Regions from separate parts of the Rathayibacter soli genome, predicted to be linked through region 2. Evidence: predicted binding sites of a transcription regulator. Region 2 holds the regulator's gene; each other region holds the start of a gene.

Region 1 (7,469 bases), 900 kb from region 2:
CCAACCCGACACGGAGCACGTGTTCGCGCAGTTCCACGAGGTCGTGCGGATGCTCACCCGCTCGCACCCGAAGATCGCCGACATGCTCGAAGACGCGCAGAACGACATCCTCGCGTTCTGCGGCTTCCCGCAACAGCACTGGCGGCAGATCTGGTCCACGAACCCGCTGGAACGCGTGAACAAGGAGATCAAACGCCGCACCGACGTCGTCGCCACAGTCCCCAACCCCGCCGCGCTCCTGCGCCTGGCCGGCCACGTCCTGATCGAGCAGCACGATGAATGGGACGGCGCCGACCGCCGCTACTTCTCCGAGCACTCCATGAAACTGCTCACCACAAACGACGAGGAGGTGGCGATCCCGGAACTCAACGCGGCATAATCACAGAAGCTGATCCCGAACGGTGCCGAGAAACTCCACCACACAACGGGACGCCACCCGGTCCGTCGCGTCGTGACAATGCCGCCTGACCTAATCCGACGCTTGCCCTTCGGTACGGGCTTGGTGCTGCTGAGGTCTGCTCCGCCGATCATGACGCACTTGCAGCGTTGGACCGAGCGCCCTGACGGGCATCGGATCGCATCCGATCGTGCCGCGGTCGAGGCGGGGCTTCGCGCAACTATCCACCCTTGAGCGTTGGGTGCCGTGTGAATCGGCCTGGGTTTGGTTCCGCTTCTTTTAGGAGGATGGAGTCATGCCCCGTCAGTTTTAGCCCGAGTTCCGGCAGCGCGCGGTGAGGATGCTCGAGGAGGCTCTGCCGGATCACGAGACGGAGTACGCGGCGATCCGTCATGTGGCCGACCGGCTCGGTGTCGCGGCCGAGACGCTGCAATTTGATTTGCATTCCTCGTACCGTGGCATCGGCCGATTCAGGATCGGGCCAGTCCACGGCGCCGATATTCACCGGCGCTTCTTCGAGCATTGCACTGTCTCCTCACTTCACACGCTGCCGCCCTTCCCCATGTGACCGGCTTTCCCGGCCCCGGAGTACTACGACGGCTCCGCCCCACCTGCGGCCTTCGGCCGGCAACGGGCCTATCCGAATCATGCGATCAGGCTGACCGCACGACCCGGAGCGTCACCGCAGGCGGTTCCCACGTTCACTGTTGTTCGATCAACGAGTTAGGCACCCGGCTTTACCCCTGCGACCTCGTCGTGACTACGCCATAGTCCTTCACCACGACCTGCCAGGCCCGGCGTGCGATACCGTCCCGGCAGTTCCCCGGCGATCCCGGCCACATGGCGTGTGGCCGAAACGTCGGGTGCGCACCGCCACCCAGCCCACATCCGCCGGGTTAGAGCTGGTCAGATGTCAAGAGGCGTAGAACACCGGTTCCTCGCGTATACCTTCTCGTCTCGTTCACCAGACCCGACCCATCCGGTAGTACTGGGCCGTCCTGACTTTGTCGCGGCTGCTCCCACCCTCCCCGGCGTTCCCCGGATCAGGCTGCCGCCAACTTCACCCCACCGCTACGACGGCACGGCGACGAAGGTCTCCCACCTCCATTCGAACAAACAGCGCCTCGCGGCGCACCACAAACCATCTGACACCCTCCGTGCCGAGCTGGCCGGGTTCGAGCTTCGCCCTAGGCATCCTGGGCCAGCCCTTCGAACCAGGCGATGACCTCGCCGCGCAGGTAGCGCACGTGCTTACCCATCCGCCGGTAGGGCGGTCCGGACTTCGACTGCCGCCATTCCTCGATGGTGCGGGGTGAGACTTGCAGGAGCAGGGCGACCTGCTCCCCCGTCATGATCTGCAGTTCGTCATCCGTCATGCAGCTGAGGTGCGACAGCCCTCGCCGGACCACCTCGGGGCAGGCCGTTCCAACGAGTGCCAGCGCGTACCGCCAGAGCGTCCAATGCCGCCGAAGCCGACCGTGCTCGGGGAAAAGACCCCGAAAAGTACACTTTGGGCCGTTTTCGGCGCCCAGCGTAGGGATGGGGAGAAACACGAAACCCTCCGTTTTCCCCAGAAAACAGAGGGTTCTTCAGTGCTGGGGTACCTGGACTCGAACCAAGAACAACTGAACCAGAATCAGCCGTGTTGCCAATTACACCATACCCCACCGGCCCGCACCGAAGCCCAGGCCGATTGTCAACTTTAGCCTACGCGGTAGCACCCGGCCAAAACGGCCCAGACACCGGGCGCGCCGACCCGAATGCCGACCGAAAAGCGGACCCGACGGCCGACCCGAAAGCACCGGGTGCGCCGACCGAAAAGCAGCGCGCTACTGCGCGACCGACGCGCGTTCCGCGGCGGCAGCATCCGCCAGTTTGCCGAGCAGGTCGCGATTGATCGCGGCCGCTGTGTGCGCACCCTCGCCAGCCGCCACGATGAGCTGCTGTGGACCGGGCGCGGTCGAATCGCCGGCCGCGTACACCCCTTGCACCGAGGTGCGACCGTGCGCGTCCACGTGCACCAGCCCGGACTCATCGCGCGCAAGCCCCAGCCCAGCCGCATACTCGAGCGTCGCCGACCATACCGGCCGCACGAATCCACCTGTGCAGGCCACAACGGCGCCATCGATGAATCGCACACCCGTCATCGTGGCGCGCTCACCCTCGATATCGTCGATCTTGCGACGATCGACCCGGATGCCGAGGGTCGCCAGATCGCGCTCCTCCGCCTCCGTCACACTGCCGACACCGTTGGTGAGCACAACGAGCCTGCGCGACCACTGGCGCAGTTCGAACGCGCGCCTGGCGAGATCGTTCGTCTCGCCGATCAGCACGAGCTGCTCGTCGGACTTCTCAAAACCATCACACTCGAGGCAACTGTGCAGATGTGTCCCGTAATACCCGCGGATGCTCGGCACCGCCGGCATCTCCTCACTCAGGCCCGTTGCGATCAGCACGGCACGCGCACGATCGACACGTTCGCCCTCACCCCGGATGCCGTGAGCCACCACCACAAACGTGCCATCCGACTCGCGCGTCACCGACTCCACCCGACCCAACGCAACGTCTGCAGACGGGTAACGCTCAACCTCGGCGCGGCCGAGCTTGCGCAACTCCAGCGGGGACATCCCATCTCGAGTCAAGAAACCGTGCGAATACAACGTCGCCGCATTGCGCGGCCGATTGGCGTCGAAAACGAGCGTACTGCGGCGTGCTCGCACCAGGTTGAGCGCGGCCGAGAGCCCCGCAGGGCCGGCGCCGATCACGATCACGTCGCGGAGCGTGCCCTCTCCAGTGCCCGGCGACTCAGGCTGCGCGCTCATCGGCCGAGGCGGTCGGCCGCAGCCAAACGGGCGCTGAGCGTCTGAACGCGCGCCAGCGTCTCCGCCTTGCCGAGGATCTCGAGCGACTCGAACAGCGGCGGCGAGATCCGTCGCCCCGAAACCGCAACACGCAACGGTCCGAAAGCGACGCGCGGCTTGAGTTCCAACTCGTCGATTAGGGCTGTGCGCAGCGCGACCTCAACAGCATCATGCGTCCAGTCGTCGTCCCCGATCGCGGCAAGCACGGGCAGCGATGCAGTCAGCACCTCGAGCCCGTTCGCCGGCAGTGTCGCAAGCCCGTCATCCTCGTAGACGAGCGACGCGGCGTCCGTGAACAGAAACTCAAGCAACGCCGGCGCCTCGCCGAGCAGATGCATCCGCTCCTGAATGAGCGGCGTGGCCAGCAGCAGGATCTCGTGCTCCGCATCTGTCAGCGGCTCTGTCACGACGCCGGCGGCGACCAGATACGGCACGATGCGCTCTGCGAGGTCCGCGACCTCCAGCAACCGGATGTGGTCGCCATTGATCGCCTCCGCCTTCTTCAGGTCGAAGCGCGCCGGATTCGGGTTCACGTCCGCGATGTCGAACGCGGCAACCATCTCATCGAGGCTGAACACATCACGGTCGGCCGCGAGCCCCCAGCCAAGCAGCGCCAGATAGTTGACGAGTCCCTCCGGAATGAATCCGCGATCACGGTGATGAAACAGGTTCGACGACGGATCGCGTTTGGACAGCTTCTTGTTGCCCTCCCCCATCACGTATGGCATGTGACCGAAACGCGGCACGAACGTGGTCACACCGATGTCGATCAGCGCGTGGTAGAGCGCGATCTGACGCGGGGTTGACGGCAGGATGTCCTCGCCGCGCATCACGTGCGTGATTCCCATCAGCGCATCGTCGACCGGATTGACGAACGGATAGAGCGGATGCCCGTTCGGACGCACCACGACGAAATCGCTGAACGAACCGGCCGGGAACGTGATCTCCCCTCGCACGAGGTCGTCGAAGCTCAGATCGGTGTCCGGAACCCGCAACCGCAACGCCGGTTCGCGGCCTTCGGCACGGAATGCGGCCTTCTGCTCGTCGGTCAGGTCACGGTCGAAGTTGTCGTAGCCGAACTGCTTCGGCCGACCGGCTGCCTCGTTACGGGCGTCGATCTCCTCGGCATTGGAGAAACTCTCGTAGACGTGACCGGATGCCGTCAGCCGGGCAATCATGTCGCGGTAGATGTCATATCGCTGGGACTGGCGGTACGGCCCGCTGGGCCCCCCGACGCCCTCGCCTTCGTCCCAATCCAGGTGGAGCCAGCGCAGACCCTCGATGATCTGTGCGTAGCTTTCCTCGCTGTCGCGCGCCGCATCGGTATCCTCGATGCGAAAGATGAGCTTCCCGCCGTTATGTCGGGCGTAGGCCCAGTTGAACAGGGCGGTGCGGATCAGACCGACGTGCGGCGTGCCCGTCGGCGACGGGCAGAAGCGAACGCGAATGTCGCTACCGGTGGCGGTGGTGAACGGGTGTGCGATTGTCTCAGACATACACTGACGATCATAGTTTCTTCGATCTCGCTTTCCTGAGGGGTCGCACTGACGGGGACTCTATCCGCTGACGAGCACCTGATCAACGTAGCTCGCTTGCCGTAATCAATTTCTATCTCCTTTCTTTGCGAGTCTATCATTATTCGAATATTTGTTCTATATTGGGCGTATGAACAACACAGTCATCGAACCCGACGAACGTGAACCCCCGTTCGACGATCCCGCCGTCGAGGCCGGGTCGTTGGAGTTGGTGACGGCGCTATTGGACTCGGCCGGTGTGTTCGCGCGTTCGGTCGCCGTCTCGCAGGCCGCACAGCTGACCGCCATTCGCGAGGCGATCAAGACAGCTCGCCGAAACCCCGGGGTTTACGTGCCCGAATCATCTCCACGCCGGGAAGCCGTGACTCTGGCAGCGCGAGCCGTCGTGATGGAGTTATCCATGCGGCTGTCGCTGCCCGAAAACACGATCTGGGCTCAGTTTCACGAGGCAGACACGCTGATAGAACGGCTCCCCCGAACCTGGGAACGATTCTGCAAGGGGAATGTCGGGTACCAGAACGCGCGCGAAGCAGCGTCGGTGGCCTGGACCCTTCCGCACGACAATCCGAGCACATTCAGCGCACTGGACGACGCGCTGGTCGAGAAGGCAGCCCGTCTGACGCCGTCGCAATTCCGCAAAGCCGCGCGCGCTGCGCGAGAACGGATCCACCCGAAAGACGCAACCGAACGGCACCTGGAAGCCCGGGCAGATCGACACACGGAAGTCACGCCCCAAGAGAACAGCATGGCCGTCTTCTCGCTCTTCACGGACGCATCCACGATCATGAAGCTCGATGCACGCATCAACGCCGTTGCGCTGAGGCAACGCAGGGTGGAAGGCGAGAAACGCACCCTGGCGCAGCTGCGAGCGGACGCCGCCAGCGACATCCTCACCGGGCGCGGTACGAAATTTGAGGTCAAGGCGCGGGTGCACATCACAGTGCCCGTCACGATTCTGCTCGACCACCCCGAGCTGCTTGCCAAGGCCCAGACCGATCGGGCGGTGCTGGAAGGCTTCGGACCGATCGACGATGCGACTGCGCGCCTCCTGACCGCGGATGCCCCCAATTTCCGGCGGATCTTCACTGACCCGATCACCGGAGTCGACCTGAACATGGATCGCACAAGGTACCGCCCGACTGCGGCGCAGCGCGAGTGGTTGCGCCGCCGAGATCCAGACTGCGGATGCCCGACCTGCTCGATCCGAATCGACGCATCCGATCTTGATCACGTCACTGACTGGCAATTCGATGGCCTCACCAATGAGGTCAACCTTGTGCCGCTCAGTCGTGGTCATCACACTCTCAAACACCAGACCAAAATCACGATCACGCGCTCCGCTCACGGTCGGGTCGTCTGGCGAACGCCCACCGGCTTCGAGCGCGAAAACGATCCGCCGCCCTTCTGATTTCAGTGGTTTGGGCTCGCGGCGGGAGAGATCATCAACGCGACCGCCACTCCGATGCCTCAGCGCTGGACCTCAACCAGCAACACCCACGCGTTCATGGTCGCGCAGGCGATCGTCACGAGCATGCCCAGTGCAATCCAATACACACCGGCAGGCAGTGCCAACAGCACAAGTACGGCTCCGATCATGAACGGCAGGATCTGTGCCACCCCCAGCACGATCTTGACGGCATTCTCGGCAGCGGGCCGCAGCGGGCGCTCGTCAAAGATACGCATAAGCGAAACCGCCTGAATGAGCACGACGAACACACCTGCAATCACAAGCTCAACGCCCAACGCCGTGGCGCTCTGCCGAGGCACAAGCATCAGACCGGACGCCACAACCACGAGCACCAGCGACGCGATCGTAGCGGCGGCCCTGGACGGCAGCGCCTTCGATGCAAGGATCTCCTTGATCGTCACGGTGATGGCAACGATGATGAGGCCGGCCAGCGCAGCCCCGACACCCGCCAGCGCCACGAAAAAGCTCTCCCAGCCGGTCAACATCGACAAATCCATAAGGCCAGCGTAGAACCAAGACGAATTGACTGCCGCGGGTCAGGCTGCCGCGGGTCAGGCTGCCGCGGGTCAGGCTGCCGCGATGGCCGGCCCGAGCGACCACGCCGAAGTGTCAAGATCGACGATCACGGCCGTGGTGGCCGCGATGGCCGGAACCTTTTCGCTCCCGGCAGCGCCGACCAGATGGATGGTGCGATAGTCGCGATTGCTCGTCGGGCGGATGACCACCCCCGACGGCACCGACGCGGCATCCACCGCAAGAGACGGGATCAACGCGACGCCGAGTCGCGCTGCGACCATTCCGAGCACGGCCACGAAATTGTCCGTCTCGTACGCGATTGCCGGTTCGAAGCCGGACTTCTCGGCGAGCTGCAGCAGGTGGCCGCGGCAGCGCGGGCAGCCCGCGATCCAGCTTTCCGCAGCAAGGGCATCGAGCGCAACGGTCCCGGAGGCTGCCTGCGGGTGATCCCCAGGCAGCGCCAGCAGCATCTCGTCGCGCCAGAGCGGGGCCACGACCAGTCCGCGCGCACTGTCCTTGTGCGGGTCGACTCGATCGCCCGGATAGCTGAATGTGACGGCCAAATCGGCCTGTTGCTCGCGCACCGCCTGCACTGCTTCGGGAGGCTCGGCCTCGAGATAACTGATTCCGATCCCCGGATGAACCTGCGCCATCTTACCGAGCAGTTTCGGCACGAGTGTCGGCGATGCAGA
Region 2 (7,469 bases):
GCCGAATGCACGTTCCCAGACCCATAGTCGAGGACGACGACCAAGGGCTGAATCACAGGGCGCCCTTTGTCGACGGGATACCGACGATGAACGGGTCAAGCGCTTTGGCCTGACGGAATGCACGCGCGAACGCCTTGAACTCCGCCTCGGCGATGTGGTGCGGGTCACGTCCGCCGAGCACTGTGATGTGCGTTGTCAGCGCTGCGTTGAACGCGATCGCCTCGAACACGTGCCGCACCATGGATCCGGTGAAATGACCGCCGATCAGGTGGTACTGAAAACCTGCGGGCTCGCCGGCGTGCACGAGGTAGGGTCGGCCTGAAATGTCAACGACCGCCTGGACGAGGGCTTCGTCGAGCGGCACGAGGGCGTCGCCGTAGCGGGCGATGCCACTCTTGTCTCCCAGAGCCTGCACGATCGCCTTGCCGAGCACGATCCCAACGTCCTCGACCGTGTGGTGCACGTCGATCTCGACGTCGCCGGATGCGCGGACCGAGAGATCGGTCAACGAGTGCTTCGCGAACGCGGTGAGCAGATGATCGAAGAACGGCACAGAGGTATGAATGTCCGCAATCCCCGAGCCATCCAAGTCGAGGGACAACTCAATGCTCGACTCTGTCGTCTCTCTCTGAAGCTGCGCGATGCGCGTACCGGTGCTCATGATTCACAACCCTAGCGGCGCGATGACACTGTTCGCCTGCACGCTGAAGCGTGCGGCCGCATCGAGAAATGCGGTCGTCTCGGTCTGCGTGCCAGCACTCACGCGAAGGTGGCCGGGAATGCCGACGTCGCGGATCAATACCCCGTCGGCCAGCAGCGCCTCGAACATCGCGTGCGGGTCGGCGACACCTCCGAATAGAACGAAATTACTGCCACTGTCGTGCGGGAGGTAGCCGAGCGCAGTCAAGCCCTGCCCGATGCGGTCACGCTGGGCGCGGATGTCGTCGACCATCGCGAGCATCTCATCGGCGTGCTTCAGTGCGGCGATCGCGGCAGCCTGCGTGAGCACGGACAAGTGGTAGGGCAGACGGACCAGGCGCATCGCATCCGTCACCGCGGGGTCAGCGGCGAGGTAGCCGAGTCGCACGCCGGCGAACGCAAACGCCTTACTCATCGTGCGGGAGACGATCAAGCGGTCGCGTCCGGGGAGCAACGTCAGCGCGCTCGGCTGACCCTTTGGCATGAATTCGGAGTAGGCCTCATCGACAACGACGATCCCATCGGTCGCTTCGTATGCCGCGGCAATCACATCCAACGACAACGGCGTTCCTGTCGGATTGTTCGGCGCACACAGCAGGATGACGTCGGGGTGAGTGCGATTGATCCACTCGACAGCATGCGCGGGCGACACGCTGAACTCGTCGCCGCGGTCCCCCGCGACCCACCGCGTTCCGGTTCCGTTCGCCAGGATCGGGTACATCGAGTACGTCGGAGCGAAGCCAAGAACGCTCCTTCCGGGCCCGGCGAATGCTTGCAGGATCTGCTGCAAGACTTCGTTGGACCCGTTGGCTGCCCAAATGTTGTCAGCCGTAAGTCCATGACCGAGATAGCCGGCAAGCGAGTGCCGCAGTTCGGTGAATTCACGATCCGGATAGCGATTCGCGCGACCGACCGCATCCGACAGCGCCGCAACGATGTCCCGCGCAACGGCATCGGGGATCGGATGCGTGTTCTCGTTCACGTTCAACGCGACCGGCACATGCTTCTGCGGCGCCCCATACGGAGCCTTTCCTCGCAGGTCGTCACGCAGTGGCAGATCAGAAAGTGAACTCACCCCTCAATGCTAGAGCTTCGGCGCTGCCTCGCCGGGCCCACAGAACCGCGGTCAGCGGTCGTACTGAGCCGGGATGGCAAGACGCTGGCCGGGCACGAGCACCGACGTGGACAGCTGGTTGAGATCGGTGATCGCAGCGACCACGTCGCGCGGATCGGCGGACGGGGCTACTGTTTCGGCAATCTTCCACAGTGACTCTCCGGTCGTCACAGTCACGTGCGAAAACGAAGTGGTGTTTCCACCGCCGGACGCTGCGGCCGCTGCCCCATTGAACCCAAAAGCGAGCAGTGCGGCGAGCAACGGCGTCGCGGTCAGTACCGTCAACACCACACGCCCGCGTCGGGTGAGACGCAGGCGCATTCGCGCTGCCGGTGCGATGCTCGCGGTGCTCATGACTGCCTCCTGGCCGCTTCGTCGGAACCGGTCGCACCGTTTCCGGTGAGGCCGACCCGAGTGAATTGATTCGTATCCGGCGTTCGGCCGGAACCGCCGGATACGAAACTCTGTTCCGAATATATCTTCGAAGTCACGTGATTTCAACCCTATCTTCGTACAAATGTCAAAAAAGTTTCAGACACGCTCGAACAGGTGTTTGCCTTGTGGCGGTTCAGCAGATACAGTTTCGACTGTCTGGATCACATGCAACCAGGCACCACCGACATTCGGTTATCCGAACGGTGTTTGCTCATCCGAATCGAGCGGTCGCATGGCGAGAAGGGACGCACGACGTGGCGAGCAAGGGCGACGAACCGAAGCAGCGGGGCACCCGGCGGCGCAAGTCTCTGAGTGAGAAGCAACTGTCGATTCTGGACTTCATCCAGAGGTCGGTGAGCCAGCGCGGTTATCCGCCCAGCATGCGCGAGATCGGCGATGCCGTCGGGCTCGCCTCGCTGTCCAGCGTTACACACCAGCTCAACCAACTCGAGTTGAGCGGCTATCTTCGACGCGACCCGAACCGTCCGCGTGCCCTCGAGATCTTGATCGACATCCCCAGCACAACCGGCGACAGTGCGGACTTCGAGAATTCGACCCCGGTCGGCGACGCCGCCATGGTGCCGCTGGTCGGCCGAATCGCTGCCGGCATCCCGATTACTGCGGAAGAGCAGATCGATGAGGTCTTCCCGCTGCCGCGCCAGCTTGTCGGAAACGGCACGCTATTCATGCTCAAAGTCGTCGGAGAGTCGATGATCGACGCCGCGATCTGCGACGGCGATTGGGTCGTCGTTCGTCAACAGAGCGATGCCGAGAACGGCGACATCGTTGCGGCGATGCTCGACGGCGAAGCCACGGTCAAGGTCTTCCGCCAGCGCGACGGTCACACCTGGTTGCTCCCGCGAAACAGTGCGTTCGAACCGATCGTCGGCGACTTCGCCGATGTACTCGGCAAGGTCGTCGCCGTGCTCCGCTCCGTTTAGAGTCTCCCGCGCCCACGTTTCGATCTCGTCAGTGGGCACGGACCGTGCGCACAGGCAGGCAAGCGGGTTAGACCGCCACGGCGTTTGCGCGCACGGCGCGCGTCGCCTCCAGAATGTTCTTCAACGACGCCACAGTCTCGTCATAGCCGCGCGTCTTGAGCCCGCAGTCCGGGTTCACCCAAACTTGTCGCGGCGGGATCGCATCCAGCGCCTTCTGCAACAGTTCGGTCACCTCGGCGACCGACGGCACGCGGGGCGAATGGATGTCGTAGACGCCCGGCCCGATGCCGTGATCAAACCCGCTGGTCTTGATGTCGGCAACGACCTCCATCCGGCTTCGTGCTGCCTCGATGCTCGTCACATCCGCGTCAAGGTTCTTGATGGCGTCGATGACCACACCGAATTCCGAATAACACAGGTGCGTGTGAATCTGCGTCTGCGCTTCAACACCTGCGGTGGCAAGCCGGAACGATCCGACCGACCAGTCGAGGTAGGCGGGCTGATCCTTCTTTTTCAGCGGCAGCAGCTCGCGCAGCGCCGGCTCGTCGACCTGGATGATCCGGATGCCCGCGGCCTGCAGATCCGCAATCTCGTCCCGTAGAGCCAGCGCGACCTGGTTGGCCGTGTCGCCCAGCGGCTGGTCGTCGCGCACGAACGACCAGGCAAGGATCGTCACAGGGCCGGTGAGCATCCCCTTGACCGGTTTCGTCGTCAGCGATTGCGTGTAGCTGGACCAGCCCACGGTGATCGGGTTCGGCCGCGAGACATCGCCCCAGAGGATGGATGGACGCGTGCAGCGACTGCCGTAGGACTGCACCCATCCGTTCTGGGTCACGACGAAGCCGTCGAGGTTCTCGGCGAAGTACTGCACCATGTCGTTGCGCTCGGGCTCCCCGTGGACGAGCACGTCAAGGCCGATCTCCTCCTGCAGGTCGATCACGCGACGGATCTCGGCCTCCATGGCCTCGCGATAGTCCGCCTCGCTGAGGTCTCCTTTTGCGAAGTGAGCACGGCTCCGGCGGATCTCGCCGGTCTGCGGGAACGACCCGATGGTCGTTGTGGGCAGGAACGGCAGGTCGAGCGCTGCATTCTGGGCAACGACGCGATCCGCATAGGCACCGCGGTGGAAGTCGGCTTCTGACAGCCCGGCGATACGCTCACGCACGGCCGCGACCCGCACGCCTGTGGCGTTGTGTCGCTGTGCAAGTGCCGCGGATGCCGCGTCCAAGTCACTCTGGATCTCCTCGTGCCCGTCATCCAAACCACGAGCAAGAACCGCGACTTGGCCGACCTTCTGATCGGCGAAGGCCAACCAGCTCTTCAGTTCGTCGGAGAGCCGAGGCTCATCGTCAACATCGTGCGGTACGTGCAGGAGCGAGGTCGATGTGGCTGCGGCGACGTTAACCGTCAACGCGAGCAGACTCTCCAGCTTGCCGAACGCCGCTTCGAGGTCGCCACGCCAGACGTTGTGCCCATCCACGACCCCGCCGACCAGCGTCTTGGCCCGAAGCGCCGTACGCGTGGGGTCATCGAGATCGGCAACCGCCGGGACCGACCCGCGCACCAGGTCAAGACCGATCGCCTCTACGTTGCTCCCCGCGAGCACGGGCACAGCGTCATCGAGGCTGCCGTATGGGGCCGCCACGAACAGCGCCGGCCGATCGGTCGCTTCGCCGAGCGAGGCGTAGGCGGCGCGGGCCGCTTCGAGAACGTCCGCACGGGCATCCGCAATGCTCTCGCTCACGAGGGCAGGCTCGTCCAGCTGCACCCACTGCACGCCGGCGGCGCTCAATCGCGCCAGGAGCTGCTGGTAGACCGGCAGCACCTCGTCGAGCCGCGACAACGGCCTGAATCCGGCAGGAGCCGCATCGCTGGGTTTGCTCAGCGCGAGGAAGGTGACGGGGCCGACGATCACCGGGCGGGTGCGGTAGCCGGCGTTCGCGGCCTCCTCGGCCTCGCGCACGATGCGGTCGGACGCCAGCGAGAAGACGGTCTCCGGCCCGATCTCCGGCACTAAGTAGTGGTAGTTCGAGTCGAACCATTTGGTCATCTCCAGGGGCGCCCGGTTCCCTTCGCCCCGCGCCAATGTGAAGTACCCGGCCAGATCGAGCGATCCGTCCTCCCCGACAAGAGTGCTGAAACGCTCCGGCACAGCACCGAGCGTGACCGCTGCGTCGAGCATCTGATCGTAGTAGCTGAAACTTGCCGGAATCGACGAGTCGGCACGCCCCAGCCCGAGTGCACAAAGGCGCTCCCGAGTCACAGCGCGCAACTGCGCTGCGGCCTGCTCAAGTTCGGCTGAACTGATCGTGCCTGCCCAGAACGCCTCGACGGCCTTCTTGAGTTCGCGCCGGCGCCCGATTCTCGGGTAGCCGAGGATCGTCCCGGTTGGGAAGGGGGTCGTGCGCGTCATGCTGGTTCCTTTTCGGTGCTGGTGGTGAGAATGCCGCATCGTTCGAGAACGGCGAGGACGGTGTCGTGCTGGTTGAACGTGTACAGGTGAATTCCGGGCGCTCCTCCGGCGATCAAACGAGCTGCGAAGCGCGCGGCATGGTCGATTCCGATTTCTCGTTGCCCTTGCTCTGTCGGCTCGATCTCGAGCTGGATGGCGAGTTCGCTTGGCATGTCCTCGCCGCTGAGTTCGAGCATCCGTCGGAGCCGGGCAGGACTGGTGACGGGCATGATGCCCGGCAGAATCGGGAATTCGACACCCGCTTGCTTCGCCCGTTGCGCGAAGGCGAGATAGTCGTCAGCGTGGAAGAACAATTGGGTGATCGCGAGGTTGGCACCTGCCGCCTGCTTGGCCAGCAGTGTGTCGATGTCTTGGCTGACCGAACGCGACCGCGGGTGCCCGTTCGGGAAGGCCGCAACGGCAATCGTGACGCGTTCGCGCCTGCTGCGCACCGTTCGCAGGTCTGGGCGGCCCGGCACTGACAGTTCGCTGTACGGCACCCGTTCCGCTTGCACGCGGTGGATCAACTGCACGAGTTCTGCGGCGCTATGCAGATCGCCGAGCACTGGCTGGCGCCCTGCCTGATCGTCGGCAGTCTGACCGGTTGGCGGGTCGCCGCGCAGCGCAAGGAAGCTGCGCACGCCTGCGTCCAGGAATTCATGGATGAGGCGGTTGGCTTCTGCGTGGGATGAGCCGACGCACGTCAAGTGCGCCATCGGGTCAACGGTCGTGTTTTGCTGGATGTAGCGGACAACATCCAGCGACGAGGAGCGCGATGACCCGCCCGCCCCGTATGTGACCGAGATGAAGTCAGGGTTCGCGGCGGCCAGGCGATCGATCGTCTGCGGCAGCCTGGCGGCGGCAGCGTCGGTGCGCGGCGGGTACAACTCGAACGAAAACGGCGTGCCGGCCGGACATCGGCTTGTGCCGGTGTCTTCGTGCTGTTGCTGGCTCATGCGCGTGGATCGTCTCCTGGATGATCAGACACGCACAACGCCGGTTGGCCGCGCGCGTCCGTTGTGGAACGCAGGCCCGAGGGCCGGTCGCGGGCGGGTGCCGGGCTCGGCTGTCGCTCCACATCGACACGAACGGTCAAGCGCATGCCGATGTTTGTGGATCAAGAATACCAAGGCGGCGTGAGGCTGCAGCGGTCGTTGCGTACTGTTACGGTGCTGCGGTCTCGGTTGCCCGGGAGGCGGCATCCGTCTCTGCGAACGTTTCGAAGGCCGGCGCATACTCGGGCATCACGAGAGCGCGAACGCGAGTGCCGTCTTCGACGTAGGCCGTCTCGATCACTCGGCCACGTTCGTGCAAAGCAGAGATCAGATCGCCTCTGTCATACGGGATCAGAAGCGTCAACTCGATCGACGGGTCCGGCAACAGGCGCGCGATCGCGGAAAGAACGTCGTCGATGCCCTCCCCGGTGCGCGCTGATGCGAAGACGGCGTTCGGCTCGATCCCTCGCAGGACGAGCCGGCGATCGTCGTCGAGGAGATCAGCCTTGTTGAAGATCACCAACTCCGGCACGTCGCGCGCGTCGATCTCGCGGATGACGTCACGAACGGTTGCCAGCTGACTGGCCGGATCCGGATGCGATCCGTCGACGACGTGCACGATCAGGTCGGCGTCGGCCACTTCTTCCAGCGTGGAGCGGAATGCCTCCACCAGTTGATGCGGGAGATTGCGGACGAAGCCAACGGTGTCTGTGAGGGTGTAAAGCCGGCCATCGGCCGTCACCGATTTGCGAACGGTGGCGTCGAGAGTCGCGAAGAGCGCGTTCTCGACAAGTACCCCGGCGTTGGTGATCCGGTTGAGCAGGCTCGACTTG
Region 3 (7,469 bases), 1.7 Mb from region 2:
TGCCTGACAGCCCGAAACTCCTCATGATGACGGCGTTTGACGACGACGGCCGGGTGCTCGATGCGCTCACTGCTGGCGCGATGGGATTTCTTCTCAAGGACGAAGATCCGCGCCGGATCATCGATGCTGTTCTGAGCGTCTCGGCCGGGGATGCAGCATTTTCCCCCCGCGCGGCCCGGCAGGTGACGGAATGGGTGCGTCAGGCAAGTACTCCGGACACGCAGCGCGAGGCACTCGACAAGATGAGCATGCTCACCGACCGCGAGCGTCAGTTCGCGCTTGCGCTCGTCAGTGGCCCGACCGACGCGGAGCTCGCATCCCAGTTCTTTGTTGCCGAAACGACGGTGAAGTCCACGCTCGGGTCAATCAAGACCAAGTGGGGCTGCCGCAATCGCACGCAACTCGCCGTTGTCGTGGCGAAGTCCGGGCTGGCCTGACCGGGTGCCCGATTCGTGGGCCGCCGTCCGAATCACCTCGTCTGCATCACGAAGCTTGGATCGCTCCGTCTGCATCCTGCGGTCCGGATTACGTCGCCTGGATTACGTCGTCTGGATCATCCTGTCCGGGGTTGTTGTCGCCAGGTGGCGCGGCTGCGCATTCGGAGTGGTTTGCATTCTGGGTCGTATTCGGGTGGTGGGATCATCCAGTAGGTGGTGCCCTCGCGTATGATTTTCCAGCCCTGGTTGTGGATGAGCATGTGGCTGAAACGGCAGAGTAATACTCCGTCGGCGATGTCGGTTTTTCCGTGGTCGGCGTGCCACTGGTCGATGTGGTGGGCTTCTAGATGTCGGGAGGTTCCACCGCAGAGCGGATCCATGCATCCGCCGTCGCGATACCACAACGCGATCTTCTGTCTGGCGGTGAACAAGCGTTGCTCCCGCCCGACATCCAACGGGCCGCCGTGTTCATCGACAATGATCTGACGGCTGCCCGCGTCGCAGATGATGCGTTCCAGCAGTGCCGGTGGGACCGCTTCACCGGTCTCGAGCAGGAACCCGGTTCCTGTCAGGTTGCCGTTCTCGTCTGTGGTGTCGAGTGCTTCACGGGTGGTGATCACCCGCAGGCCGGGCTGCAGGGTGCCGAACGCGATCGTCGGGTCGGCAAGTGTGCCTGCCCGCAACGTGTCCATCAGCAGGTCGAAGACGATCTGATCGTCGGTGCGCGGGTCCTCGACCAGTTGTTGCGCCTTGGCTGCCTCGTCTTTGTCGACGAAGCGTGGCCCACCACGTCGCGGCCGCATCCTCGCGGCAACAACCGAGTCGACCCACGCCGCCGATTCGTCATCGAACTCGATCCACGCCGTGCGCGCGCCCCGCGAATTGCGGTGAAAGGTGCACTTGCGTGCCTCATACCGTTCCTGCGCCCGCATGCTCACCCCGACCGGATCAATCCGGTCGCGCGCCCAACGCGCCTTCTTGAGTAGGTCGTCAGCGTTGTCTCCTGCCGCCTCGGCGATCACGTCTTCGGCGGCCTGACGCAGCATCTCCCCGTCGCACCGCTTGTTCGGCGTGCCGAGTCCTTTCAGAATGGCACAGGCGCCCTCCGAGGTCAGACGACCCTCGGCGACCGCGCGGGTGATCGGCTCCGACCACGGCAGCACGACAGGCACAGTCTCCACGACCCCGGCCACCGGATCGTCAGGGTTCGCATCGTCCGTGTTCGCATCGCCGGAGTTCGGATCGGCGGTGTTCGGTTCGGCGAGCCGGCTCGCGTCATCGACCTCACCCATCGCGGTTCCCAGGCGCACCTGACGCCACGCCTCACCCTTGGTCGAGCCGGTGATCGACTGCACCAGTTCCGCGGCCGAGCGATGCCCGCTGCGCGCGGCCAAACCCTGATACCCGAGTTGACGATCAGAACGTTTGGCAACCACCCCCGCAGCAGCGGCGATCAGCGCATCAGTCCCGGAACGAAGAGCCGCCGAATCGGTGAGAAACCTCCGCAAATCGGCATCGTCAAACCGGGACAGCACCTCCGACGAGGAGACCGCACCGCCCAGGTCCGCTTCACGCGCAGCAAGCGAACCCGCCACCGCGTCAGCGGCTTCACGAATCTGCTGTGATACCAACGTCATACGGATAGTTTACCACATTTGTCGTAGTTATGTTCGAATGTGTATAGACGCTTGTACGCACCATGCTCGTATTAACGTCTGCCCTGGACGCGGTCCGGAACCCGCCGCCCAACCTAATAGTTCTCTGCGGAAGTGCGCCAACGCAGCCGACCGATCAACTCCGCGGAGCCGACCTTCAACAGCACTCGCCGGGACGCGACGTTGTCCACCTCAGCGTCTGCCTGCACCATCAAAGCGCCGCGGCGACCGGTGAACGCACCCAACACACGAAGCGCCTCAGCCGCGCAGCCGCGCCCACGCTCAGCCCCGACGACGAACCCATCCCCAAGCTCGACGCAACCAACGGCATCCGGTTGTCCGAAAATTCCGATTCCGCCGATCGCGAGCCCATTCGAGCGGAGTCGAATCTAGCAGAGCGTGGACACCGCCTGCGACCGCTGGGCCGGAGAATCAGACGCCAGCCCACGCTGCGGAACCAGCGCATCCGCCAGCGGCCACTGCGGATGCCACACCCCGGCATCGCGACCCGATCCATCGACGATTTGCTGTGCCATCGTTGGTGGGATCGCGCGAAGCTGCAGTCGCGCCGTCAACACGCTCTTGATCTGAGCATCCCACGTGAGTCGGGCCCGCGCCCGTGAGAGTGCGGCGGCCGGCCGCACGGCGCCCCAGCGCGACTGCTTAGCTGGCGATGTCGGTGGGCTCTGAGAGGCTGTCGATGACTATCACGAAAAGTGTGCCACGCTAATGCACTACGCGGAGAGTGCTCGCTGGAATCAGTGTTGCAGCCTCGGATGCGCGGCAGCCGCCGACGCGAGCGCCCCTGTGATGCTGTGTGAGCACCATCTCGTGCTCGCCGCAGAGTGGGCAAGTCGACAGTTCGGCGTGCAGGACGTGCTGCCGTCGCCGTGCCTGGCGTGCGGGTCTCGGACCGGCGCGCGGTATCCGTCTGGATGGGTATGCGCCGTCTGCGAGTGGGTGCACGGTGCCGTCCCTGACGAGGATTTCGCACGTCCGCGAGTAGACGTTGTCTACTACATCCGGTTCGACGATCGGATGAAGATCGGCACGACCGGCAACCTGAGGCAGCGGATGCGCACGCTGTGGCATGACGAGGTCATGGCGCTTGAGCGCGGCGGTCGGTCTCGGGAGCGCGCTAGGCATGAGCAATTTGCGTCGTCGCGGATCGGCGGGGAATGGTTCGAAATCTCGCCGGCGTTGGCGGCACACGTCGATCAGCTCCGCGCCGGGGTCGATGATCCGTGGGCGCTTTACGCGCGATGGGTCAGCGAAGCGATCGCACTTTGCTCATAATCACATCAGGTAAGCATCGACGAATAGTGGGCCACGGATCGCGCGTAACTGATCAAGAAGCAACGCATACGTGGGCCGGCTGAGGCCGGCGGCAATGACATCGTACGGGCCGAGCGCCGGGAGTTTTCCGGTGCGGATTCTGATCACCTCCCACCCCGTTGCCCGGATGACGCGGTCTTTGCGCTCGTCGACCTTCTGCCGGCGGCCGACGTGCTCGAGACCGTGCCGGCCTGTGCTGTCGTACTCGATGGCGATCCGCAACTCGGGTAAGAGCACGTCGGGCCATACCTCGAGATGGTCGAAGAACGGCCGCCCGAGCCGGATCGCGTTCATGCCGTGGGTCACCGCCAGCCGGTCACGCAGCCAGGTGCGCAACTCGCCCTCGATGGCTGAAGCAGGTTTGGGCGCGCACACGCTGACGAATGCTGTGGCAACGGGCAGATCCGGCGTCTTGCCGCACAGCGGCCGCGACTGCGCTGGCGAGCGTCTCGCAGCGGATGGCGTGGGCCGGCCTGTAGCAAGGCGGCGGCATTCTGGACACCAGCTCGAGCGTCGGCGTTCCTTGCCTGGGCGATTGCGTTGTTCGGCGGGCGTTGCCACGAAGATGTGGCCGGCATCGCACTGCCATCGCAGAAGGACCTCTGCGGCCGGCGGAATCTGGGTGAGCGTGATGCCGTGGTTGAGATCTGGGTGATACTGGCGGATCAGAACGGGGAACGGCGCCCAGACAGCCCGGTACGTGCCGACCGGATACGGCACCTCACGATCGTGAGTGAACTGTCGGCGCGCCCACCACTGCTGCACTGGCTCGGCCATGCTGGCCATCGTAGGCGCAGCCAGTGACAGACGTGGCTCTCGGCGGTCACGGAGTGTTGGCGGCGAATGCCGTGACAAGTATTTCTGCGAGCGGCTGTGCTTCTTCCAGCGTGATGCGCGGCCCTCCCGTAGCGGGCGCAGCACGAGCGCGGCCGGGATACTCGACACGCAATGTTGGTGTCGTCCCATGATCTGTCTCAAGCCCGTCGGCCAGGCGGATAGCCATTTCGCCAACCGTCGTCGTAGTATCCGCGGTCACGACGACATCGCGGCCAGCGCCGCGGGCGATGACCGTCAGCTTGAGCTTCGCTCTGCGCTCCTGCTGTCTGCAGAGTGCAGTCTAGAACGTGCAGTCTTCGATGCGCTCGTTGATCGTAGCCGCCCTGCCTATCGCCGGAGAGCGGTCGGCCGAGGCAACCCGATGCTTTCGATCAGGTCACCGAGGGCGCGATCAAGCTCCGTGCCGGCCTGGGTGATCTTGTTGATGCCGAAGACCCGCAGCTGCGCGCTCGGCACATCGAAGGTCACGACCGTTTCAGCTACGGCCTCAACTACGGCATCCGCTCCGGCCATCGCTTCGGAGGCTGCGTGGGCTTCCACGCGAATCGGCGAGTACAGCATCGCACCCGGCTCGAGCCGGAACAGGCGCGCGGCCAGGCCGTGATTGACGATCAGCCACACGATGCTCGACACCGAACTTCCGGCCGAGCGCATCAGTTCGTCCGGTCTCGACGACCAGACACACACGAACCCACTTGGTGATTCCCACTGCAGACCGCGCACGAATCCTGACCAGCTGCCATCCTCAGCGAGCCGAGCCACGGCATCCGCGTCGGGCAGAGCGGGCACCGCCTGCTCGAACGCCGCCACCAGCGTCTCGAAGCGCACGTTCGCAGTCAGCCGTACGCGCCGCGCCTGATAGTCGCTGATGCTCTCGTCGCCGTCGTAACTCACCTTACAATCCTTGCAGCAGGCACCCGCTGGCCAGACCTCAAGGCTACGAGCGCCCAGACCCAGAGATTTTGTCCGCCGGCAGGTATCACACCGGCTCGATTTGTCAGAACGACTAACACGAGCGCCAGAGTCGCAGCGGCACGTGTCGGGGCCGCGTGCTTGAATTCGCGATCGGTTGTGAGCAGCGTATCCAGCACTTTGCGCCCTTTGAATGAGCCGCCGGCAGCAGATGCGGCTGCCGCCGCAGGTACCTGAGCAAACCGGCCACGCATTAACGCCGATATAGCGAATTCTTGTTCATACTTATGGGCACATCTGATTGACCACGCAGCCCGTCTGAACGACGAACTACGCGACCGGAAAAGCCTTGGCGAGCGCGCGGTGCGTCCGACGTGTGACCTCCGAGTGGAGTGGCCCAGGTTTCGCAATGTTGCTGACTGCCTTCTTCGGCCAGAGAACACGAATGTTCGAAATCGCAAAGTCGCCGCCGATCAAGGGCCAGTCTGCTTCCACGAAACAGAGCATCCCGACGACCGGAACCTCGCCCAGATTCACGGCTCGAAGAGCGGTACGTACCTTGCCAACCTGCCCTGTGACGCCATCAACAAGCCTCGTTTGATCCCGGGATCCGACCATGAGCTTCTCGATACGGGGCCGAAGAATGCCACCCTCGATTCGAAGACTGGGACGGCCCTTGTACTTCTTCGCGTCGATCACGAAAACCCCCGACGGGGAGACAACGATGTGATCGATGTTCGCTTTCGTTGGAGGGATCCGGCGGTCGTGGAGCACGAACGTTGATTCGTCGACGAGTCCATCGAGTCGACGGCCGAGGGCCACTTCGCCGGCAGCGCCGGTCGCCCACGCTTTCGTGCTCTGCGGGTCATCGGTGACGGCGAGGAGGAACCCGCCGATATGCGGATGCGCCTCACGAACACGTTCCTCGCGCTTGTTCTTGCGACGCTCATACTCGCGCCGAGCGGACGCACCCGCTGATCCTGCCTCCAAGACGGCAGGTTCGGATTTTCGATCTGAGCCTGCAGTGTGCACGTCTTCGAGCGCTGCCTCGTGCGCCCGAGCTCCCCCTGGCGCCGACGCAGCTCTTGAGGTCTTCTGGGCCAGCGAACAGGAAATGCAGGCGATGCTTTTGGAATCTCGGAAGTAGACTGCTCGCGTTCCAGCGGCGAGCTCCGCTCCACAAATGCGGCAGCGCCCTGCATACCGGAGAGCCATCTCCTTGGATTCGGCGACTGGATCTGAGTTCACCGTGCCCTCACGTCCTCGGGAGCACAACGTCGTCTGGCCATCAGCGACGGCGAAGAGCGAAGAACGAAGATGAGGGTAGATAGGGCAGCAAGCCAAAGCTTTGCGAGGTCTGCACCCGTCGCTCGTCTTCCTGACATACGTTGAGCTTATGAGGCGCGCCATGGACACGACTCCCCCAGTCCTGGGCTATTTCCAGCCCAGGATTCGGCTGGATGCGCCGCTAGGCATCCCGACAAAATGCGCGAGTCAGGCACGCCCGCGTTCATCGCGATCACATCCGGCGCGGCTGTTTCAGCGCCGCCGCGACCGAATACGCGACGGTGTGCGAAAATGCTCGGATGCAGTCGCCCCAGTCGTTGAGCGAAGCCGATCGGCGCGTCGTCGCAAGCTGGGCGGCGGACTGCGCTGAGCGCGTGCTGGTTCTGTTCGAAACAGAGGCTCCGACCGACGGTCGCCCACGTGATGCAATCGCTCGCGCTCGCGCATTTGCTCAGGGTGAACTCGATGCAGCCGGTGAGATTCGTCGGCGCTTCGTTGCAGGGCGGGCCGCGCACGCCGTGAGCTCGCCCGCCGCAGTGGCGGCTGCGCGAGCCGCAGCGCAGGCCTCTGGTGTCGCTCACATGGGCGCGCACGCTCTCGGCGCAGCCGCTTACGCCGCGAAAGCGGCGGGACTGGCCGCTCCGGGCCGGCCCACAGCTGTCTCAGACGAGATCGCGTGGCAACTCGACCACATGAACGCTCATGTGAGGTCGGCGCTTCAGCAATTGCCGCCCCTGGGGGAGGACTCCGCCGGCCCACTCGGTCCCGGACTTCTCACGTCGGGCCTCCTCGGATCGACTATTTGCACGATTCAGACCGCCATCGGCACCAGCTCGCCACAGGACAACATCCGATAGGCGAGCGCCCGAGTCCGATGTCTGCGGTGCATGCGACCATTCTCTCGACGGGCGATGGATCGGAGGGCGGATGCGGGGCGAGGCGACCGTATTGCACGCGGATCTCGACGCGTTCTACGCCTCGGTTGAGCAGCGCGACGCACCTTCGC
Region 4 (7,469 bases), 1.7 Mb from region 2:
GAAGCCGGCGTCGCGGAATTCGACGGTGCCCGGTGTCGGGAACGTGGTGACGGCATCCGCCGGTCGTGCCAGTGTTGAGGTGCTGGCCAGTACCTCGCTGATGCGTTCAGCGCTGACTGCCGCGCGCGGGATCATGATCGTCATGAAGCTGGCCATCAAGACGCCCATCAGGATCTGCATGATGTAGGCCATGAACGCGAACAACGTGCCGACTTGGATGTCGCCGTTGTCGACGCGGATACCACCGAACCAGATCACGCCGACGACCGTCACGTTCAGCACGAGCATGGCCAGTGGGAACAGCAACACGAACAGTTCGCCGACCTTGCGGCCGATCACCATGATGTCGTAATTGGCCCCGCGGAACCGCTTGGACTCGATGTCTTCTCGCACGAACGCGCGCACCACTCGGATGCCGGTGAGCTGCTCGCGCATGATCCGGTTCACGGCGTCGAGCTTCTTCTGGTAGCGGCGGAACAGCGGCACCATGCGGCTGATGATGAGGCCGGCCAAGATCAACAGGGCGGGCACGGCTACGGCGATCAGCCAGGCGAGCCCGATGTCTTGGCGCAGCGCCATGATGATGCCGCCGATCGCCAGCATCGGGGCGCTGACCAGCATTGTGGCGCCCATCATGGCCAACATCTGCACCTGCTGCACATCATTCGTGTTGCGGGTGATCAGTGAGCCGGGCCCGAACTGCGACACCTCGCGTTCGGAGAATGCGCTGACCCGTTCGAAGACACCGTCGCGGATGTCCCGCCCCATCAGCATCGCGGATTTGGCTGCAAAGTACGTGGCGACGATCGCGCACGCTATCTGTCCGAGCGAAATGATGAGCATGACCAGGCCGGTTGACCAGATGTAGTTCACGTCGCCCTTGGCGACGCCCTTGTTGATGATGTCTGCGTTCAGGCTGGGCAGGTAGAGGGATGCCATCGCCGACGCGAACTGGAACAACAGCACACCGCCGAGCAGCCAGCGGTACGGCTTCAAATAGCGGATGAGGAGTTTTCCGAGCATGGTCTCTTTCGTGGAGTCGTGGGCTTGTCGCGGAACAAGCGATGAACCGCGCAGATCTCAGCATGGCAGTAACCACTGACATTTGTGGGGTGTGCACACGCGGCGGACGGTGCTTGCGGCCGGTACACAATACACGTGTTCGGCGGGAAGATCAACGGCTGGGCGAATGGTCACGATGAACCTTTCACTGTCGAGCACGTTCGGACACATCGAGCCCCTCCGCGATGTCTGCGTCCTGCGCCTCGGCCGCCGAGCGCAGCTGTACGAGCAGTGATGTACCGGCATCCGTCACCCTGAGTTCTTGACTGCGACGGTCGGTGACGCTGCGCGAGCGCACCTCGAGGCCGGCTGCGTCGAGCGATCCGGGTCGCTCCGTCTGCATCGCGCGGGCCGGATCGCTCCGTCTGCATTACGCGGTCTGGATCACGCCGCCTGCATCACGCCATCCGAGTCACGCCGTCTGGATCGCGCCGTTTTGGTCACGTCGTGTGGGTTATCCGGTTCGGGGTTGTTGTCGCCAGGTGGCGCGGCTGCGCATTCGGAGTGGTTTGCGTTCGGGGTCGTATTCCGGTGGTGGGATCATCCAGTAGGTGGTGCCCTCGCGTATGATTTTCCAGCCCTGGTTGTGGATGAGCATGTGGCTGAAACGGCAGAGTAATACTCCGTCGGCGATGTCGGTTTTTCCGTGGTCGGCGTGCCACTGGTCGATGTGGTGGGCTTCTAGATGTCGGGAGGTTCCACCGCAGAGCGGATCCATGCATCCGCCATCGCGATACCACAACGCGATCTTCTGTCTGGCGGTGAACAAGCGTTGCTCCCGCCCGACATCCAACGGGCCGCCGTGTTCATCGACAATGATCTGACGGCTGCCCGCGTCGCAGATGATGCGTTCCAGCAGTGCTGGTGGGACCGCTTCACCGGTCTCGAGCAGGAACCCGGTTCCTGTCAGGTTGCCGTTCTCGTCTGTGGTGTGGAGTGCTTCCTGGGTGGTGATCACGCGCAGGCCGGGCTGCAGGGTGCCGAACGCGATCGTCGGGTCGGCAAGTGTGCCTGCCCGCAACGTGTCCATCAGCAGGTCGAAGACGATCTGATCGTCGGTGCGCGGGTCCTCGACCAGTTGTTGCGCCTTGGCTGCCTCGTCTTTGTCGACGAAGCGTGGCCCACCACGTCGCGGCCGCATCCTCGCGGCAACAACCGAGTCGACCCATGCCGCCGATTCGTCATCGAACTCGATCCATGCCGTGCGCGCGCCCCGCGAATTGCGGTGAAAGGTGCACTTGCGTGCCTCATACCGTTCCTGCGCCCGCATGCTCACCCCGACCGGATCAATCCGGTCGCGCGCCCAACGCGCCTTCTTGAGTAGGTCGTCAGCGTTGTCTCCTGCCGCCTCGGCGATCACGTCTTCGGCGGCCTGACGCAGCATCTCCCCGTCGCACCGCTTGTTCGGCGTGCCGAGTCCTTTCAGAATGGCACAGGCGCCCTCCGACGTCAGACGACCCTCGGCGACCGCGCGGGTGATCGGCTCCGACCACGGCAGCACGACAGGCACAGTCTCCACGACCCCGGCCACCGGATCGTCAGGGTTCGCATCGTCCGTGTTCGCATCGCCGGAGTTCGGATCGGCGGTGTTCGGTTCGGCGAGCCGGCTCGCGTCATCGACCTCACCCATCGCGGTTCCCAGGCGCACCTGACGCCACGCCTCACCCTTGGTCGAGCCGGTGATCGACTGCACCAGTTCCGCGGCCGAGCGATGCCCGCTGCGCGCGGCCAAACCCTGATACCCGAGTTGACGATCAGAACGTTTGGCAACCACCCCCGCAGCAGCGGCGATCAGCGCATCAGTCCCGGAACGAAGAGCCGCCGAATCGGTGAGAAACCTCCGCAAATCGGCATCGTCAAACCGGGACAGCACCTCCGACGAGGAGACCGCACCGCCCAGGTCCGCTTCACGCGCAGCAAGCGAACCCGCCACCGCGTCAGCGGCTTCACGAATCTGCTGTGATACCAACGTCATACGGATAGTTTACCACATTTGTCGTAGTTATGTTCGAATGTGTATAGACGCTTGTACGCACCATGCTCGTATTAACGTCTGCCCTGGACGCGGTCCGGAACCCGCCGCCCAACCTAATAGTTCTCTGCGGAAGTGCGCCAACGCAGCCGACCGATCAACTCCGCGGAGCCGACCTTCAACAGCACTCGCCGGGACGCGACGTTGTCCACCTCAGCGTCTGCCTGCACCATCAAAGCGCCGCGGCGACCGGTGAACGCACCCAACACACGAAGCGCCTCAGCCGCGCAGCCGCGCCCACGCTCAGCCCCGACGACGAACCCATCCCCAAGCTCGACGCAACCAACGGCATCCGGTTGCTGCGAAAAGTTCGACGATCACGGTTCTCGCGCTGCGCACGACGGGCGACTCCGCTTGCCCGGTCGTCCCGGCTCGATGCGGCGTTGAAACAGTCGGCCCCGGTTGCCTTCGAGCCGGCACCAGAACTATTCGCGCAGGACACACCGATGAACTGCACCTGCGCTGGTTCTCTGACCCCGACCCTGACGTCACAAGCGCCGGCAGCGGCCTGCCAGGATTTGCGATAGTCTTGACATTATGCAGGTAAATACCTGCATAATGGGTTGATGGATGCGGACACGGTATTCAAGGCACTCGCCGATCCGAGTCGGCGCAGGCTTCTCGACATGTTGCACGAGCGGTCAGGGCTCACCGTGACCGAACTCTGTGAAAGCCTCGAGATGCGGCGCCAATCCGCGAGCCAGCACCTCGAGTTACTTGAGGCGGCAAACCTTGTCACCTCAGTGCGCGATGGTCGGCGAAAACTGCACTATCTGAATCCCGTCCCCATCCGCCAGATCCAAACTCGCTGGATCTGGAAATTCGAGGAGCCGCGTCTGAGCGCGCTTGACTCCATCAAGAACCGAGCAGAGGAGATCGCGATGACCGAGACGACAGTAGGCAAGGTTCCGGCATATGTGTACACCATCTACATCCGGGCGATGCCGGATGATGTTTGGCGTGCGCTGACCGATCCAGAAGCCACCGCACAGTTCTGGGGCCACTCCCAGGTCTCGGATTGGGCGGTCGGCGGCACCGTCGAACATGTCCGCGTGGACGGCTCCGGCATCGTCGATGCGCGAGGGGTCATTCTCGAAGCCGACCGGCCGCGTCGTCTTTCGTTCAGCTTCGACGACCCGAAGCAGCTCGAGAACCCCACATTCGAGGCGAGCGTGGTCAGCTTCGATATCGAGCCTGGGGGCGAGATCGTCAAGCTCACCCTCAGCCACACCCAGTTGCGCACGGTGCAGGAGTTGGAGAACATCGGGCAGGGTTGGCCGGCCGTGCTCTCGAATCTCAAAACACTGCTCGAATCCGGCGAGGTGCTGCCGCAGGCGCCATGGGAATTCCATGCCGACGAACGGGCAATGCGGATGGCCGAGAACGGATAGCCGAACCGATCGTTCCGATCGCAAGGAACCAACATCGTTCCGGCGAATCGGGCACCCGCGGTGCGGCCGTCGACGCAGTAGCACGCGGTCTGATGTCGTGGCAGTCAAGTGAGGTGCTTCGTTCGGTCGTCGACAGGCCGGCGGTGCCTGAGGGTGGTGTCGACGAGACCAACCGACCCCGGCAACGTGTGCGGCCCCGAGTACGCTTGAACTGGAATCGAGGACGTTTTGGTACTGCCCGTGGTCGTGGAGGTGCCATGCGCGTCGTGATCGGCGAAGACGAGGTGCTGCTGCAGCACGGCCTGCAACTCGTGCTTCAAGAGGGAGGACTCGATGTCGTCGCCGTCACCGGTGACGCCGCGAGCCTCGACGATGCCGTGGAACAGCACAGGCCGGAGCTGGTCGTCACGGACATTCGGATGCCGCCCACGCACACAGACGAGGGACTCGTCTGTGCATTGCGAATTCGCCGCGACCATCCGGAGATTGCGGTAATGGTGCTCTCCCAGCACGTGCAGCGACGCTACGCGCGGGAGTTGCTGAACGGCCAGACCGGACGTGTCGGATACCTGCTGAAGCAGCGGATCGCGGACATCGACCGCTTCTTGGGCGACCTGCGCAGGGTCGCCAGTGGGGGCACCGTGCTCGACCCTGATGTGATCGCGATGCTGGTTGCTCGTGCGAAGCTTTCGGACGGGGCAATCGGATCGCTCACTCGGCGGCAGCAGGAAGTTTTGGCGTTGATGGCGGAAGGCGACAGCAATGTGAAGATCGCCGCGCAGCTGTTCATCACCGAGAAGGCTGTGGTGCAGCACACCTCGAGAATCTATGACGCGCTCAACCTACCGATCGACTCCGATGCACATCGCAGGGTGCTGGCGGTCGTGCGGTATCTCGCGGAGTCCTGAGCCGTCGTACTTCGCGATTCCAGGTGCAGACCTGCACACGGCGCCGAGTGCGGCTAGTGTGCGAACATGGCAACTGTCCTCGACTGGATCGCGCACTCCGGTGTCGTACAAGGTGTGATTATCGGCGCCACGCTGGCATTCTTGACGGCCGTCGTCGTCTTGAACAGCGTGGCCAGGTCGATCACGACAACCGTGAACGGCTGGCGGTCGATCCGACGATCGGGCCAGCCCGACAACGGAATCCTTGTGCGAGCCGCGTGTGCCAAAGCGCTTCCTGCCGTCAACGCGTTCGAAGAGGCCGCCTACTGGACGACCACGGTCGATGAGTCAGGGCAAACCTTGAACGGGAGGAATGAGTACGTTCTACAGTTTCCGGCTGGCCAGTTGCCGCCGAACGACGCCTTCTGGTCTCTCACGGTGACGGATTCAGTCGGGTACATGGTGAGCAATCCGATGGGTCGCTCGAGTTTCAACGACCGTTCGCAGCTCACGCGGAGCTCCGACGGGTCGATCGCCATCTACCTGCAGCGAAACGCTCCTGCCGGGCACGAAGAGAACTGGCTGCCGACTCCGGCCGGCACATTCAAGCTGATGCTGCGTGCCTATCTTCCAGGCCCAGCAGTTGTCGATGGCACGTATCGCGTGCCCCCGGTCGTCAAGGCTCAGCATCAAGGCGCAGCGGCATGAACCGGCTGATTCTGAAATACGGCTATCCCATCACGATCGTCATCCTGGCGATCTTTGCATGGGTCATCTACCAGCGGTTGGCGGGCGGCTGGAGCGCGATCATCCCGCTCGCCGTGGCGGCAGTGGTCGTCTGGGTGCTCGGCGCAGCAGTTTTCATCTACGTCTGGCCGCGCATCACGATCGGCGGCTTCAAGAGAGCGATCCTGCGTCGCGGTTTCAGCGGCGGACCGATCCCGGTCAACAGCCTGTATGCCGAGCCCAACATCTCCTCGGCATCGGCTTCGACCGGAAGCTTGATGGGAACGGGAACCGACGACGTGCTCTACCTCGCCGGCTGGCTCGATCTGCGCAAGGGACCGCAGGTCTTGCATGTGCCGGACATGGCGGGCAGGTATTACAGCTTGCAGTTCACCGATCCGTCGAGTAGCGCCAATTTCGCCTACGTCGGCAAACGGACGACGGGGACCAAGGCGGGCGACTTCATTCTCAGCGGGCCAGGCTGGACGGGAAGCGTCGGCAGTGATCTGACGCAGATTTCTTCGCCGCACAATTCCGTGCTTGTCATCGGCCGGGTGTTCGTCGCGGACGAAAGCGATCAGCCGACCGCGTACGCGCTCGCGAAAGAGATACGGCTCACGCCGCTGCGGCAGTAGCGGAGCACGTGGCCGGGCGCAGTTTCACGAAACACGGGGGCCAACGCACAGACGGCGCGCCGCAGCAGCGGACTCAACCGGCAAACCCCAGGAAGACCAGAACCAATCGCTCGAGGTCAACCAGCTGAGCCGGAGTGAGTTTGCCGACCCGAGTGCGAATGTTCGTTCGACGCACGGTCGTCAGCTTGTCGATCATTGCAAAGCTCGCCACGAGTCGTTCGTCCACTGGCTGCCCATCCGCTCGCGTTTTGCCTCTTGCGACGCGTAAAAAGCGCGTTGATAATGGTGGGCAATCTCGACGACATAGGTCGCCGCCACCGTGGAATGACAAAGGTGTGGTGATGCAGATGAGATCCCAACGACGCACAATCGTGTTGGCTGGATTGGCCGGCTTATCAGCCGTTCTGGCGGCGCTGGCAGCAATCTGGCCGCAATGGATCGAGGCGTTCGGTTTTGATCCAGATCACGGCAGCGGGGCTCTTGAGTGGGCCATCCCAATCGCGCTCGCCGTCGTCACCGCGTTTTTCGCTCTGGCCGCGCGGCACAGTTGGCGCAGGGTTCGTGCGCTCGGACAGCCCGGGTGAGCGGTGATAGCCCATGATTGTGAGCCTTTACGCTGATCCTGGCTATGCGGGAGCCAGTCTCGATCTCGATGTGGGTGAGCATCAGTTGTTCGCTGGTGCAGGCCTGGCAGACGCCGTCTCGTCGATCCGGGTCGCGACCGGCTTCGTGGCCG

Evidence for each region. Region 2 encodes LexA, which represses DNA repair genes until DNA is damaged. Its sites were predicted from a motif close to TCGAACANNTGTTCGA; they were not measured.
Region 1: QU604_RS13090 (HNH endonuclease signature motif containing protein) is a predicted target of LexA. The motif match lies at 4,898-4,913, and genes of this name have one in related genera.
Region 3: QU604_RS17050 (DUF222 domain-containing protein) is a predicted target of LexA. The motif match lies at 2,096-2,111, and genes of this name have one in related genera.
Region 4: QU604_RS16930 (DUF222 domain-containing protein) is a predicted target of LexA. The motif match lies at 3,059-3,074, and genes of this name have one in related genera.

Annotation. Positions count from the first base shown of each region.
Region 1 is NZ_CP133020.1:2,807,702-2,815,170, forward strand. Features, by position in the region: partial or broken gene QU604_RS13060 (IS256 family transposase) at 1-379, shown strand, start outside; gene QU604_RS13065 (hypothetical protein) at 618-920, opposite strand; gene QU604_RS13070 (helix-turn-helix transcriptional regulator) at 1,585-1,773, opposite strand; tRNA gene QU604_RS13075 (tRNA-Gln) at 1,993-2,064, opposite strand; gene QU604_RS13080 (NAD(P)/FAD-dependent oxidoreductase) at 2,227-3,219, opposite strand; gene gltX (glutamate--tRNA ligase) at 3,216-4,754, opposite strand; gene QU604_RS13090 (HNH endonuclease signature motif containing protein) at 4,924-6,201, shown strand; gene QU604_RS13095 (hypothetical protein) at 6,261-6,758, opposite strand; gene QU604_RS13100 (LysR family transcriptional regulator) at 6,828-7,469, opposite strand, start outside.
Region 2 is NZ_CP133020.1:1,909,018-1,916,486, reverse strand. Features, by position in the region: gene hisH (imidazole glycerol phosphate synthase subunit HisH) at 1-56, opposite strand, end outside; gene hisB (imidazoleglycerol-phosphate dehydratase HisB) at 53-661, opposite strand; gene QU604_RS08690 (histidinol-phosphate transaminase) at 665-1,774, opposite strand; gene QU604_RS08685 (LysM peptidoglycan-binding domain-containing protein) at 1,826-2,167, opposite strand; gene lexA (transcriptional repressor LexA) at 2,503-3,189, shown strand; gene metE (5-methyltetrahydropteroyltriglutamate--homocysteine S-methyltransferase) at 3,257-5,602, opposite strand; gene QU604_RS08670 (methylenetetrahydrofolate reductase) at 5,599-6,597, opposite strand; gene hflX (GTPase HflX) at 6,806-7,469, opposite strand, start outside.
Region 3 is NZ_CP133020.1:3,643,903-3,651,371, forward strand. Features, by position in the region: gene QU604_RS17045 (response regulator) at 1-437, shown strand, start outside; gene QU604_RS17050 (DUF222 domain-containing protein) at 554-2,074, opposite strand; gene QU604_RS17055 (GNAT family N-acetyltransferase) at 2,188-2,481, opposite strand; gene QU604_RS17060 (hypothetical protein) at 2,482-2,628, opposite strand; gene QU604_RS17065 (GIY-YIG nuclease family protein) at 2,822-3,388, shown strand; gene QU604_RS17070 (zinc-ribbon domain-containing protein) at 3,389-4,204, opposite strand; gene QU604_RS17075 (hypothetical protein) at 4,251-4,463, opposite strand; gene QU604_RS17080 (hypothetical protein) at 4,592-5,158, opposite strand; gene QU604_RS17085 (nuclease-related domain-containing protein) at 5,507-6,166, opposite strand; gene QU604_RS17090 (putative immunity protein) at 6,763-7,320, shown strand; gene dinB (DNA polymerase IV) at 7,391-7,469, shown strand, end outside.
Region 4 is NZ_CP133020.1:3,620,176-3,627,644, forward strand. Features, by position in the region: gene QU604_RS16920 (ABC transporter ATP-binding protein) at 1-1,023, opposite strand, end outside; gene QU604_RS16925 (winged helix DNA-binding protein) at 1,208-1,405, opposite strand; gene QU604_RS16930 (DUF222 domain-containing protein) at 1,517-3,037, opposite strand; partial or broken gene QU604_RS22115 (hypothetical protein) at 3,151-3,384, opposite strand; gene QU604_RS16940 (ArsR/SmtB family transcription factor) at 3,661-4,485, shown strand; gene QU604_RS16945 (response regulator) at 4,743-5,393, shown strand; gene QU604_RS16950 (DUF1214 domain-containing protein) at 5,460-6,080, shown strand; gene QU604_RS16955 (DUF1254 domain-containing protein) at 6,077-6,733, shown strand; gene QU604_RS16960 (hypothetical protein) at 6,807-6,944, opposite strand; gene QU604_RS16965 (hypothetical protein) at 7,081-7,317, shown strand; gene QU604_RS16970 (hypothetical protein) at 7,337-7,469, shown strand, end outside.